DNA from 3 places in the Paenibacillus sp. FSL F4-0097 genome. Region 3 is predicted to be linked to each of the others. Evidence: riboswitches for the same ligand, from Rfam matches in the RefSeq annotation. Region 3 holds a riboswitch; each other region holds the start of a gene.
What was found. Region 3 has a riboswitch for cyclic di-GMP ahead of MHH86_RS21020 (thiamine pyrophosphate-binding protein). Riboswitches for the same ligand answer to the same signal wherever they lie in the genome.
Positions count from the first base shown of each region.

Region 1 (4,307 bases), 3.4 Mb from region 3:
AATTTTCCCCAGGTCATCATATAGACCCATTTATTTTGTTTCTCAGTTAATACATCCGGGTTCGGCAGCTGTCCGCTCTCCCCGATTCCGATAGGTTTACCCTCGGCCAATGCGAGCAGATCCTCATAGTAGGACTGCTTATAATCGTTATTGTAGATATCCGCAGCCAGAACATCGAGTTTATCCCCACCGGGATAATATGCAGCATAAGGATCTGACCATTCATTCGGCGCATTCGGATTCCATACCCACAGTAGATTATTTAGCTTGTGTGTGTTTACAAAACGATCATAGACAATACTCCAAAGCTCTGAAAAATTGTCCTTTTTCCCCCACCAAAACCAACCGCCATTCATTTCATGGTAAGGTCGCCATAAGACTGGAACTCCGGCATCACGCAATTGTCCCAAATATCCAGCAACCTCGTCTAGATCTGAGATTAGCCTCTTATACTGAGCTGTCCCAGGTGTAACATAAGCATTAAATTTCTCTTGACTGAGACTTCTGTTTACATTGGACCATTCTGGAGATGTTCCCGGCAAACTCTGATGGAATGTCATGGCTACAATGCCACCCTCGTGATGCCATTCAATTGCACTGTCTATCACTGCTTGCCGCTGTTCTGCGATCGTCCCTTCGGATTGATTATTAATCGCCCCTAATTCATAACCATGTAGAACAGCATTTTGTCCCGAAGTATTCTTCAGCTTATGAACCAGTTCATCTGGGCTTTCTAGATAATCATGCTGGCCGGACAAAATCCCTTTGCCACGTAGATTCACCAAATTACTCAGCAGTTGCTTAGCCTCTTCAGAAGCCGATGGATTACTGGGTATAACCGGAGGTAAAGAGGAAGAAACACTCATAGCCTTCGGAAGACTCTTAACCTCTCCCCAAGGCAGCAAGGAAAAAATAATAAACACCGGTAACATAGTAAACAACAATCTGTTTTTCTTATAATATTTACGCAAATAAATCCTCCTTTCGGTAGCTGTACTGCCTCTACAGGTGCTAAATAAACATACCTGTTATCGGACAATCGTCTTCTGACCTAATGAGGACTATAGCTTAGTAGCTCTGCAATAACGCAGAGCCACTAAGGATCGACCTTTAATTTTCATCAATCAGGAGACATCCGGAAGAAAAAGTGCACTTGCTGGAACTGTCTCTTTAGCTTGACTAGCACTTTCCCACATCAAGCGGACTCTCGCATCGCCTTCATTCTCGTAATACTCCACCTTGATATCGTATAGCCGGCCAGCCTTCAGCGTTATAGTGCCCTTACGCTCAGTACCACTTTGCTTAGTCCAACTATCAATCACGGATTCCCCATTCACCCAGACACGGATACCATCATCTGAGGTAGTGTAAAATGTATATTGCTCATTATATAACGGCTTAATTTTACCGCTCCAACGTATGGAGAAACGATCAATCCCGAGGGAGGCATCCGGCGAGCCTTGCCGCCAATTGAAATCGATTATTGCATCAGTTCTATTAAGAGCTGCTGCTCCCGACAACAACATGTTGTTGTAATACTCTCCTGCAAGCCCCTTCGCGAGAGGAATTGCTGCCTCCCCCTCTTCTTCGGAAGGTGCCGGCGCTGGTGCGGCGCTAGGTGTCGGTGCCAGACCAGTATTTAATTTATCTCTGGTCAGGGTGTAGTTGCTATTCATAAATGTTTTGATTGTGTCTGCACTGTTATTTTCGTAAAGCATTTTTCCCCAGCTCATCATATACGTCCATTTACTTTGCGATTGCTGAAGCTTCTCCAGATTAGGCATTTCACCATTCTCCCCGATCGCAATCGGTTTGCCTGCGGCTAGACTCAACAAGCTGTCATAGTATTTTTGCTGGTAATCATTTTCGTATATATCTGCTGCCAGAATATCTACTTTATCAGCACCTGGATAAGTTAGCGCATAAGGATCTGACCAAACATTGGGAGCATTCGGACTCCATACCCATAACAAATTATTTAATTTATGAACGTTAACAAAACGGTCATACATTATATTCCATAGTTTAGAAAAGTTATTTTTCTTCCCCCACCAGAACCAGTTCCCGTTCATTTCATGATAGGGTCTCCAAAGCACCGGAACATTGGCATCGCGCAAGCTTTTTAAAGAGACTGCCACCTTATCAAGCTCAGCGATCAGATTATTATATTGCTTGGTACCCGGTGTAACGTAACTATCGAACTCACTCTGGCTGAGTGTTTTTTTCACATTATCCCAGTCATAAGAGGTGCCCGGCAGGTTAGCATGAAAAGTCATAGCTACGATCCCGCCCGCTTTATTCCAGTTGATGGCGCTGTTCACCACATTTTGACGTTGCCAAGCCATCGTTGCTTCGGACTGACCACTGATCGCACCCATTTCATAACCGTGAAGAGCCGCATATTGTCCGCTGGTTCCCTTCAGCATATTGTTAATTTCATCTGGACTTTCTAAATAGTCATGTTGACCAGCAATAATGCCTTTTCCTGAGATCGAGTAAAAATAGTTAAGCAGCTTTACGGCTTCAGGTGAGGCACCTGGGGTAACTGGCGTTCCAGAATTTGAAGCAGCTATGACAATAGACGGCGAAATCCCAACAGCAAGCGGAAGTGCAGTCAGAAACAGGACGAGTGACAGAAATGCACCAAACAATCGATACGTACGGTAAGCTTTCAAAATATTCTCCCTTTCGGTAGCCAGGCTGCCACTCTTTCGAAGGCCCTATAGCTTTGCGTCCCTACCTTTCGATAGGTTTGCCTTTTCAATTTAAGAGAAATAATCTCTCTTACCGTAAGTATCGACGACAATTAATGATATATTTAGTGTTTTTATGACTTTTTTTGATAATTGAGTCAATTTACCTGTTTCAAGAAATTTTGAATTGGTTAAATAGATAGGTTAGACCTATGAAATGAATTGTTGTAGTTCTATATCATTCCAGTCTAAAGTAATACGAATGTTATCTTCTTCTACTAATTCAGACCCCGTCTGTACCTCTATAAACTCAACATCCGTCAAAGCAAGGATCGCGTGTTTCGTTCCTTCCGGTATACGTACCACGTCCCCAGCCTTCACATTATGTTTTTTCTCATTCAGCACAATACTTGCTTCGCCGCTGACGATTGTCCAAATTTCACTACGCTTGCGATGTAATTGATAGCTGATATTATTCCCCTCGGATATAAAAATCCGTTTGGTCAGCACTTCATTGCCTTCATCATATTTCACATAATCAATAACTTTGTAATGGCCCCAGCGGCGTTCCTCGTACATCGGTCTCTGTTCAAAGGTCTTCAGCACTTCTTTAATCCGTGGGCTCTCAGCTTTATGGGTAACTAGAATTCCATCCGGGCTAGCCGCAATGATCAGATCCTTCGCACCAATTACCGTAATCGGAATGTCCAGCTCATTAATCAAGCAAGTCCCCTCAGAATCCGCCGTCACAAAACCTTTTCCTACATGCTTGCTGCTCATTTCCTCTGTCAGCGTATTCCACGTTCCAAGATCCTTCCAGAATCCATCATACGGCTGCACCACAATATGTTCTTCTTTCTCCACCACTTCATAATCAAAGCTGATGGAAGACAATAGCTTATACTGCTTCTGCAATTCTTCATATCCTAAAGGCAACCCTTTACGCTGCAAAATATCTAACAAGTACCCTAAACGGAAGGCAAACACTCCGCAATTCCACAATGCATTTTGCTCGATGAGCTGTTCTGCTTGTATGCGGTCTGGTTTCTCTTGAAAGTGACTCACCTTCATAAAACCATTCCCCCCCGCCTCTTCAGTGGTAGGAATAATATATCCGTATTTCTCTGAGGCATGTTCAGGAACAACACCCATTAGTGCCAGATTTGCTCCACTTTCCAGCATGGTCCCCTCAAGCATAGCTATGGTATCGAAAAAGGATGCTTCTACATAAGGGTCAACAGGCAATATTGCTACCGTCTCCGCTGGAGAAACACCTGCCACTGAATAAAGATAGGTAGCTGTTAAGGCGATAGCCGGAAAAGTATCCCGACGCTCCGGTTCAACGATAATCGGCACATGACTTCCCAGTTGGCTTTGTATCATTTCTACTTGGCCGCGGCCGGTGGCTAGATAAGATGATTCTGCCATCCCTGCTTCCTCCAGCTGTCTCCAGACACGTTGTACCATGGATTCTGGTTCACCTTGAGGGCTTTCAAGTACCTTTAGAAATTGCTTTGAACGTGAGTCGTTAGACAACGGCCATAACCGTTTACCTGAACCGCCTGATAGAAGTACCATTTTCATAGAATGAACCCTCCTTGAATGGAATGTATT
Region 1 covers NZ_CP151965.1:1,097,858-1,102,164, reverse strand. The annotation lists gene MHH86_RS04735 (glycosyl hydrolase) at 1-971, opposite strand, end outside; gene MHH86_RS04730 (glycosyl hydrolase) at 1,125-2,675, opposite strand; cyclic di-GMP riboswitch class I at 2,688-2,767, opposite strand; gene MHH86_RS04725 (sugar phosphate nucleotidyltransferase) at 2,904-4,277, opposite strand.
Region 1: it holds a riboswitch for cyclic di-GMP, as region 3 does, so the genes downstream of both, MHH86_RS04730 (glycosyl hydrolase) here and MHH86_RS21020 (thiamine pyrophosphate-binding protein) in region 3, are expected to answer to the same signal.

Region 2 (4,307 bases), 2.8 Mb from region 3:
TAAGTGCAAAACCTAAACCTGCTACATAGTAAGGTGCAGGACTTGATTCACCCGTTTTTGGCAATTCCTTCACAGGTGGCTTACCTAATGGGATCGTATCGTCCACTACGATGATTTCATCAGGTGTTGGCGTTGGCGTTGGTGTCACTGCCGGTACCGGACCTAATGGGATCTCATCATCATCAACAAGTACTTCTGTGCTATTCGACGGTGTTGGTACTGGCGCTGGTGTCGGCGAAGCTACAGGCCCAAGCGGCACAGGATCTTCTGCAAGAACTATAGTGCCAATTACGGATGATGGCGTTGGTGTCGGGAACACCGAAGTCTCTGGTGTCGACGTTGGTGTTACCTCTGGAGTTGGTGTTACCTCTGGCGTTACCGTCGGTGTCGGTGTTGCTTCTGGTGTTACTGTCGGTGTCGGTGTTGCTTCAGGCGTTACCGTCGGTGTCGGTGTTACCTCTGGCGTTACCGTCGGTGTCGGTGTTGCTTCTGGTGTTACTGTCGGTGTCGGTGTTGCTTCAGGCGTTGGCGTTGGTGTCGGCGTCACTGTTGGCGTCGGCGTTGGTGTTGGCGTTGGCGTCGGCGTTGGTGTCACTGTCGGCGTTGGCGTCGGTGTTAGCGTCGGTGTCACTGTTGGCGTCGGCGTCGGTATTGGTGTTGGCGTCGGCGTCACTGTTGGCGTCGGCGTCGGTGTTGGTGTCGGCGTTGGCGTCACTGTCGGCGTTGGCGTCGGCGTCGGCGTTGGTGTCACTGTTGGCGTTGGCGTCGGCGTTGGTGTCACTGTCGGCGTCGGTGTTGGTGTCACTGTCGGCGTTGGTGTCACTGTCGGCGTCGGTGTTGGTGTCACTGTCGGCGTCGGTGTCACTGTTGGCGTCGGTGTTGGTGTCGGTGTCGGCGTCGGCGTCACTGTTGGCGTCGGCGTTGGTGTTGGTGTCGGCGTCACTGTTGGCGTCGGCGTTGGTGTCACTGTCGGCGTCGGTGTCACTGTTGGCGTCGGCGTTGGTATTGGCGTCGGTGTTGGTGTCGGTGTCGGCGTCGGTGTCACTGTTGGCGTCGGCGTTGGTGTTGGCGTCGGTGTTGGTGTCACTGTCGGCGTCGGTGTCACTGTTGGCGTCGGCGTTGGTATTGGCGTCGGTGTTGGTGTCGGTGTCGGCGTCGGCGTCACTGTTGGCGTCGGCGTTGGTGTTGGTGTTGGTGTTGGCGTCGGCGTTGGTGTCACTGTCGGCGTTGGCGTTGGTGTCACTGTCGGCGTTGGCGTTGGCGTCACTGTTGGCGTTGGCGTTGGTGTCACTGTTGGCGTTGGTGTCGGCGTTGGTCCAGGTTCATCACCATCGTATGGATAGTGGTGAAATTCACCACCACCAGTCCCTTTGAGTGAAGCCGCCACTAAAGTACCGTTAATCTGACCATTAATAAAATCAACATGAGCATAGGGGGCAAGTATGCTTCCCATTACACCTATGCCTGCCATATCCAGATACGCAGCTTGGCTAAAGTTAAGCAAAATTTTCTTGCTATTCAACACGTTATTAGGTAGAAATCCGAAGTTTTTCATTTTTACGTTAGAACCATCAATATTAATAATTGCTGTAGATCCTGAAGGAACATTTATTGTAATTCCATAGGTATTAGAGACGTTATCTCCTGGAACATTAAAAACATTGACCGCAGGATCTGTACCTGTCAGGGTAAGACTGCCATATTGGTACACTGTTGTTCCATTCGCCGGCAATGCTGCAAGTTCTGCTGATTTGTCCTTCAAAGACTGACCTACGGCTGAAAAGTCAATCGTACTCCCCTGTCTTTTTGTACCTCCCTTGAGGAGCGTTACATTCCCTGAAAAATCTCCCCCGTGCACGATATTCCCATAAACAGTACCTCCGTTGAAAGTAAGATTCCCTCCAACAACAAGTGTGTCAGTCAAGGAAACCTCAGCAGCGGTCAACCTATCTCCAACACTATAGTTGGTTAAGTTAACGTTACCTCCAGCAGCAAACCTTCCTTCCGTATCCGAAACCGTTGTTATATCCCCTAGAATAAACACGTTGTAGACCCCTGCAATTCCCAATGTAGAAGAACTACTAGCTCCAGCAACTCCAGCTCCTAATGAGGAAAGCCCACTACCTACCGTCAAAATCCCAGCTAATACAAGCGAGAGTAACGGTCTTATTCTTCTTTTCAAATGGCACACCTCCTAAAACTATGATTTATATTAATCAGAATAATTACCAGAAACTCTAAAGGACCTAACAACAAAAAAGACCGCCAAAAAGAAGTGGAATTCCCTTCTCATGGCAGTCGGACGGTCATTGTGCCTTTAAGACACTTTAGACTCCTGGACTTTGCGTCCCGCCCTTTCAGACGGTTTGCTATTATCATGACTATATATATGTATTACACTGCAAGTCCAGAACTGGTAGCCGAAGCATTCTCTCCAATAACCGTCTATGACTTTTAATACTTTTTGAATTAATAACAGTTTAGCGCCCGACACCCACAATTGTCAATCAATTCCTTTCGATGATCCCCCTCATTATTACCATACAAAAAAAGCGCCTAAAGGCGCTTCGCATAAGGTTTTTCATTAAATTTTAAAGTAACTGTATATAGCCCAATATGGATATCCATAAGGGAACACTCAGAATTAAACCAAAAAACAATCCACGCTGGAGGCTGCCCTCTTTTTCCATCATAATTCTCCTTTATGTGCGTCCGATACATTATTTTTTATTATTACAATTTTAATATAATTTATTCTTCGTTATTTACTTGTGAATTTAATCACATTTGATAAGCTGTTTAGAAATACCATTGATTATTTTTGGAATATCGGGGTAGAATACGAATATACGTTCCTATTAGAGGTGATGAGATTCATGCATAGAGCAGAAAGCAGGGACAACATGCTGGTGAAATCTTATTTATTGCTTCCGATGATTTTATCAGCTTTCGAACGGGACTCCGCCATTTTATCTACACACTTACGAACACCCGCCCCTTATCTGGAGGTGCTTGGAACAGCTGCTGCAGTAGCTACAACAGATCTAAGGGATGTTCGTGCAGAAATGAGAAGACGGGGAATCAAGGTGTATGAGCAAAACAGACTTAATACGGGAATTGAAGCCAAGTATATATGTCGTGGCTATCACGAACGAATGCTGCTGTTGAATGACATTGTTGCGGCTCAGGCTGCCATCCATATGCGCAGATACCTAGGGCTGGATATTTCCTCTTTTAAGAGTTACGAAGAACAGTATCAGATTAAATAAAGCTGTATAGAAGCCGCTCTACTCTCCCCCCAATCAATTAGTGAACAAAAAAATAGGCCTTACCATGGGAGTTGGCAAGACCTGAGAGAGATATACCACAAAACACTGGGGGGTGTTTGGTGTCTTCAATATATACCTCGAACCTGAAAAAAAGCTGATAGGCACATAAAAATTACATTAAAAATATCATTCGCCGTTCAGAAGTGATCCGAATGCTCCCACAAGCTTAGCCGACCTTTGGCTGGAATTGGATGGCGCAGTGAGTGAACCTCTTCAAGCTTCCAGGCAAAACGTCCTTCGCTATAGTCGCCAAAATCATATTCGTTCCCATTGATCCATTCCCTTAAATCCACCTCTGGAGTAACCACATAACATCCCGCGAGCTGACCTGTAGCAATAATAGCTCCTGTCGGCAAATTATTCGCTGTATAGCCATGTTTCGCCAATACTGATTTGTACGGTTCCTGTTCACAAATCTTTTTGTCAATCCTCATTCCGGCATGGATGCCTAACTCGCCGCGGTAGGCTGTTCTCCATGAACGAGTTTCAAACTCTTTTTCACCAAGAGCAATTAAGGTCGCCCAAGGCTGCCGTATTGTTATACACCGCATGATATTTATCCCCTTTGTTTATGTTGGACGTTTGTCACGGATGCCACGGATCTCGATCTCGCGTTGTGTAATCTTGCTCTCCTTGACTTGATAAATAATCCCAACCGTTTGGTCGATACTCATTTCCATGATTGATCGCCTCTAAAAATAAGAACATTCATTTTTATTATATACAAACAAAAGTTCTAAATATCAATATTATTGACATTCACCTGTAACTCCCCACAATTTAAACAAATAAAATAATTAAAATTGATAAAGGAGAATATAGTTTGTATACTAATCAAGTAGTTAGTGTGCAAACTATATAAAGAGGGGAATTAATTTATGGACAACCCAGGACAGTTATTAATAAGAGTAAGTCTTGAAATGAAAAAAAGCTTAACAAAAAAACTTTTACTTTATAATGTAACAGCTCCTCAATGGG
Region 2 covers NZ_CP151965.1:531,707-536,013, reverse strand. The annotation lists gene MHH86_RS02365 (choice-of-anchor A family protein) at 1-2,182, opposite strand, end outside; cyclic di-GMP riboswitch class I at 2,291-2,381, opposite strand; gene MHH86_RS02360 (hypothetical protein) at 2,772-3,269, shown strand; gene MHH86_RS02355 (ASCH domain-containing protein) at 3,467-3,880, opposite strand; gene MHH86_RS02350 (MarR family transcriptional regulator) at 4,208-4,307, shown strand, end outside.
Region 2: it holds a riboswitch for cyclic di-GMP, as region 3 does, so the genes downstream of both, MHH86_RS02365 (choice-of-anchor A family protein) here and MHH86_RS21020 (thiamine pyrophosphate-binding protein) in region 3, are expected to answer to the same signal.

Region 3 (4,307 bases):
CCAAAACAGTTCGACTGCAATATCCAGCCCTTTATATATCCACTTAGCTGTTTTATAAAAGTCAAAATTCGACACTATACAGCAAGTATTGGGATATTCCGACTCTATTATAGGCATATTTTTCAAGTGCATGCAATAATAAAGTCGAATTTTGTATATTGTTGTCGAACTGTTGGGTTATTGGATTTCTTCTATGGTTGCAAGCAGGATATTAAAAGCTGTGATGATTCTAGGTGCCCCTATAACGGGTACTAAGTGTAATAGAATGCCTTTAAGCTGTTCTACGGTGACTCCAACACGAAGGGCCATAACATAATGAACACCCAGCTGTTCGAATTGACCCATTGAAATTAAAGATGAAATGACTGCGATTTCCTTCCAGTCAGGGGCTATAGTATTACGTTGAAAAATATCGCCATAGGCATTCCCCATAATAAATTCAGCCAAGTCAGGGAAGTGGTCTTTAATTGGAGCTAGTGCTTTTGCGCCATAGTCTCCTGATAGATTCGTGAAGTGGTTGAGACCACTGTTGATATTTTCCTTCATGGTTAGCCTCCTAGTTTAGGTTCAAAGTACGGTGTGCAGTCGGAGGGACTTCATCACGGTCTGTTAGTAGTTCAATAACGGCAACATGGTTTAGAGCTACCGCATCTTTAATTGCAGCTGTGAATTCATCCGCAGTCTCACATTTGTAGCCTTTAGCACCTAGAGATTCAGCGAATTTCACGGCGTCCATTGGCACTTCATATAGAGTTCCATCGATACGACCTGTGGTTTTCTCCATACCCTTAAGAGCCATATCTAGTTGCTTATTATTGACCACGATAAAGATGACAGGGATATCTTTGCAGACAGCGGTGTTAATCTCAGCGCCGAGCATCATGAAACAACCATCACCTGTAATGCAGAGGACAGTTTCTTCAGGAGCTGCAACTTTTGCACCAATAGCCATGCCGATCGAATTACCCATGCAAGCAAAATAAGCATCAAAAACAAAGCTGCCCGGTTTCTTAACCTTGTACCATTTTGCAGCGTGGAATCCATGGCTTCCATCATCAACGAAAATTGAATTATTATAAGGGATCAAATCACTTAAAGTGCTCATTACTGAAGCCAGTGAAAGATTCTTGAGGGTTGGAAGCTCTTCTGAATAATCAGCATCGGCCAAAGCCTCACGTTTGGTGATTGTGCTGGGGTCAATATGATTTAGGCAGTGCACCAAATTATCGCGCAGGTCCCCAGTGACCGGTATCGTTTTGGACAATAGGATTTTTCCGACAAAGGTTGGATCAATATCAAATTGAATTAAAGTTGCTGGATGATTCTCCCGTTTAAGATTACAGATGGTCATATCACTTAAACGTGATCCAAGCACTATAAACAGATCGCTTTTATTCAATAAATCATCCCCGTGGGTCGAACCGCCAACGCCAATAGGACCATGATAGAGCAGGTGATCCCAGACTATAGCCCCTTTTCCACCAGGAGATGTTACTACAGGAATATTAAAAGTTTCTGCGAGTTGAACAAGCTCTTTATGTGCTCCGGAGCGGTTAATTCCTTTACCCGCAATAATCAAAGGATTCTTAGCAGCTTGAATAGCATCGATGACTCTATCGATATTTGCTTGACTAATTAGAGACTCTCTTTCAGGGATTACAATATTGCATTCTTCCAATACTTCAGTTTGTACATCAAAAGGAATACAAAGATGAACAGGACCCCGTTTGGCCAGGGCCACAGAAATCGCATGATTAAAAATAGTACCAAAGTGATCCCCACGTTCAACCAATTTACTGAACAAGGTGGCAGGTCTGAACATATCAGCTAAATCAGCCAGAAAAGAGGTGGAGTCCTGACATTGAGGAATTCCAAGCTCTGTAATGGATTGGTGGCCAGTAATAAACAGGACAGGTAGGTTGTTAGCTTTCGCATGAGCTGCTGCTGTGAGCAGGTTAGTTCCACCAGGACCAGAAGTACCAAATGCTACGCCTAGGTTACCCGTTTTCAGCGCATACCCTGCTGCTTCGAATCCGGAGCTTGCTTCATGTCTGCCGGGAATAAATTCAATACCGTAATCGACCATCTTTAGAACTATTGGACAAATCGATTTGCCAATGATCCCAAAAGAATGGGTGACTCCTAGGTTACGTAGTGCTTCCGCCATGTAATCTGCGACTGTCTTCAAAAGAAACACCTCACAAGTTTTTTGATATATATTAGTTATTAATCTACCGAATAGATACGATAGATCAATATACTCAAAAAGTAAAAACCTGTGCTCTATAGTAAGCACAGGTTGGTGGCATAAGGCGCCGCTAAGACTGAACAATAGTTCAGCCGTCCTGGTTCCTCTGCAACCTGGCAATCATGGCCTCAAACGAAAAAATGAGGCTGTAGATCCATGGTTTTGCGTCATCCTCTTTCGAGGATTTTGCCAATATTAATTTATAGTTGATAAGAATAATTTTCCTTTACAATATATTCCTCATTAATTTTTGTCAACATAATCCGCTAAAAAAACTCGAAATTTGACGAAAGTCTTGTCCAAGAGATGAAGTTTTGCCTCGCGAAAAAAACTGCCACCTAAGACTCAGCTTAGGTGGCAGTTGATAGTTTTGAACTAGAATTTAAAGATATGAATGGTTTTTTGCAGATTAAATACGGCCTGGGTCATTTTTTCCGTTTCTTCTGCAACAGACTGCAGGGCATTAATCTGTTCATTCATAGCCGCCGATACCTCTTCAGTGCCTGCAGCGGTTTCTTCGGTGATTGCTGAGATATTCTCAATTGCACTGGAAATTTTCAAGGCACTTTCTAGCATAAGATCACTCTCCGCAGAGAATGAAGAGATTTGCTCGGTAATGTACTGCACGCTTTGTACAATTTGTGCGAAAATATGGGCAGATTGAGTGATCATTTCATTCTGAACCTGCACAACCTCTTCATTGATGGCGATATTATCGATGGCTTGTTTAATATCTGACTCAATGCTGCGGACCAAACCGAATACTTCTTTTGTGGAAGCCGTAGATTCCTCAGCAAGCTTGCGAACCTCTTGAGCGACAACGGCAAAACCCCGACCATGCTCTCCGGCACGAGCAGCTTCGATGGAGGCATTGAGTGACAGCAGGTTGGTCTGCTCAGCGATCTCTGTGATGGTCTTGGTGATCATCGTAATCCCGCGGGCATTTTGTGAGAGAGCTTCAATAGTATCAGCCACTTTTTGTGTAGCCTCTATGTTTTTACGCATGCCTTCAGCCTGTGTATCTACGGATTGGCGCCCTTGCTCAACAAGTTCTAAGGTATGTATTGAACGTCTGTTCATTTCTTTGGTGGAGTTCGTATAATTGGATACTTTGGTCTCAATGTCTTTAATGGATTCTGTCATATCAGCGATATCCGTAGATATTTCATTTGCACCAAGAGCGAGCTCGGTAGAAGAAGAGGCTACTTGTGCCATAACAATTTTCAGGTTCTGGTTCTTATCTTCGATTCCGCGGCTTGCATCCATTACTTGACGGGTGATCTGCGATGCATCGGTCAGAATCTTCTTGAGCTTATCAATCATTGTGTTAAAGGAGCGGCTTACGTCACCCATTGAACCATTTTCGTCCGCTCTGCTAGTGAAATCCCCCTTCGAAATACTGTGAGATACATTAGCAATATCATCAAAAGATGATGTAAGCGTTCTCTCCACGAAGCGAGCAACAGGTAAAGTCAGACCTGCAAGAACAACTACTAGTATAATTCCTACGAGAAATTGACCTAGAATCATTAACGTAACTAAGACAGGAATAGCAAACAGTGCGGCAACGAGGTAACATCCGGCAACAATTCTTTGTTTTAACGGAAGTTTGTGCATCCAGCTCATTGGTAAAATGTCCCCCTTATTAAATTTTATGTAATGGTGTTATTATAGGGGATTTATAGGTCATTGGTCTATAGAGAAGTGTCATAAATCTTCTTTAAGTAGTAGATATTTAGAATTCATGTCAAAATTCCTCATATATTGTGGAAATTGTTTTAATAGCAGACTTTACCATCCCTACTAGTTCGGTAGGAGCTAAAACAATAACTGAAGGAGAAAAAGAGAGTACGATACGACAGGCAGATTCTATAGTATTAAACTCGGCCTCTACGTTCATCCACCCAGTATTAGCAGAGGGTTCTACTAAAGTTATAGTTACATATCTTTCACGTTGTAATTCTTTAAGAATAGACTCATTCACCTTTAATTTCACTACATATTTTGGCAGAGCTGCTTTAAAAGCTAAAGTCGACTGTTCCCAGTAGCTTTTTAAATC
Region 3 covers NZ_CP151965.1:4,670,259-4,674,565, reverse strand. The annotation lists gene MHH86_RS21025 (carboxymuconolactone decarboxylase family protein) at 178-546, opposite strand; gene MHH86_RS21020 (thiamine pyrophosphate-binding protein) at 557-2,197, opposite strand; cyclic di-GMP riboswitch class I at 2,353-2,449, opposite strand; gene MHH86_RS21015 (HAMP domain-containing methyl-accepting chemotaxis protein) at 2,624-3,874, opposite strand; gene MHH86_RS21010 (YafY family protein) at 3,996-4,307, opposite strand, start outside.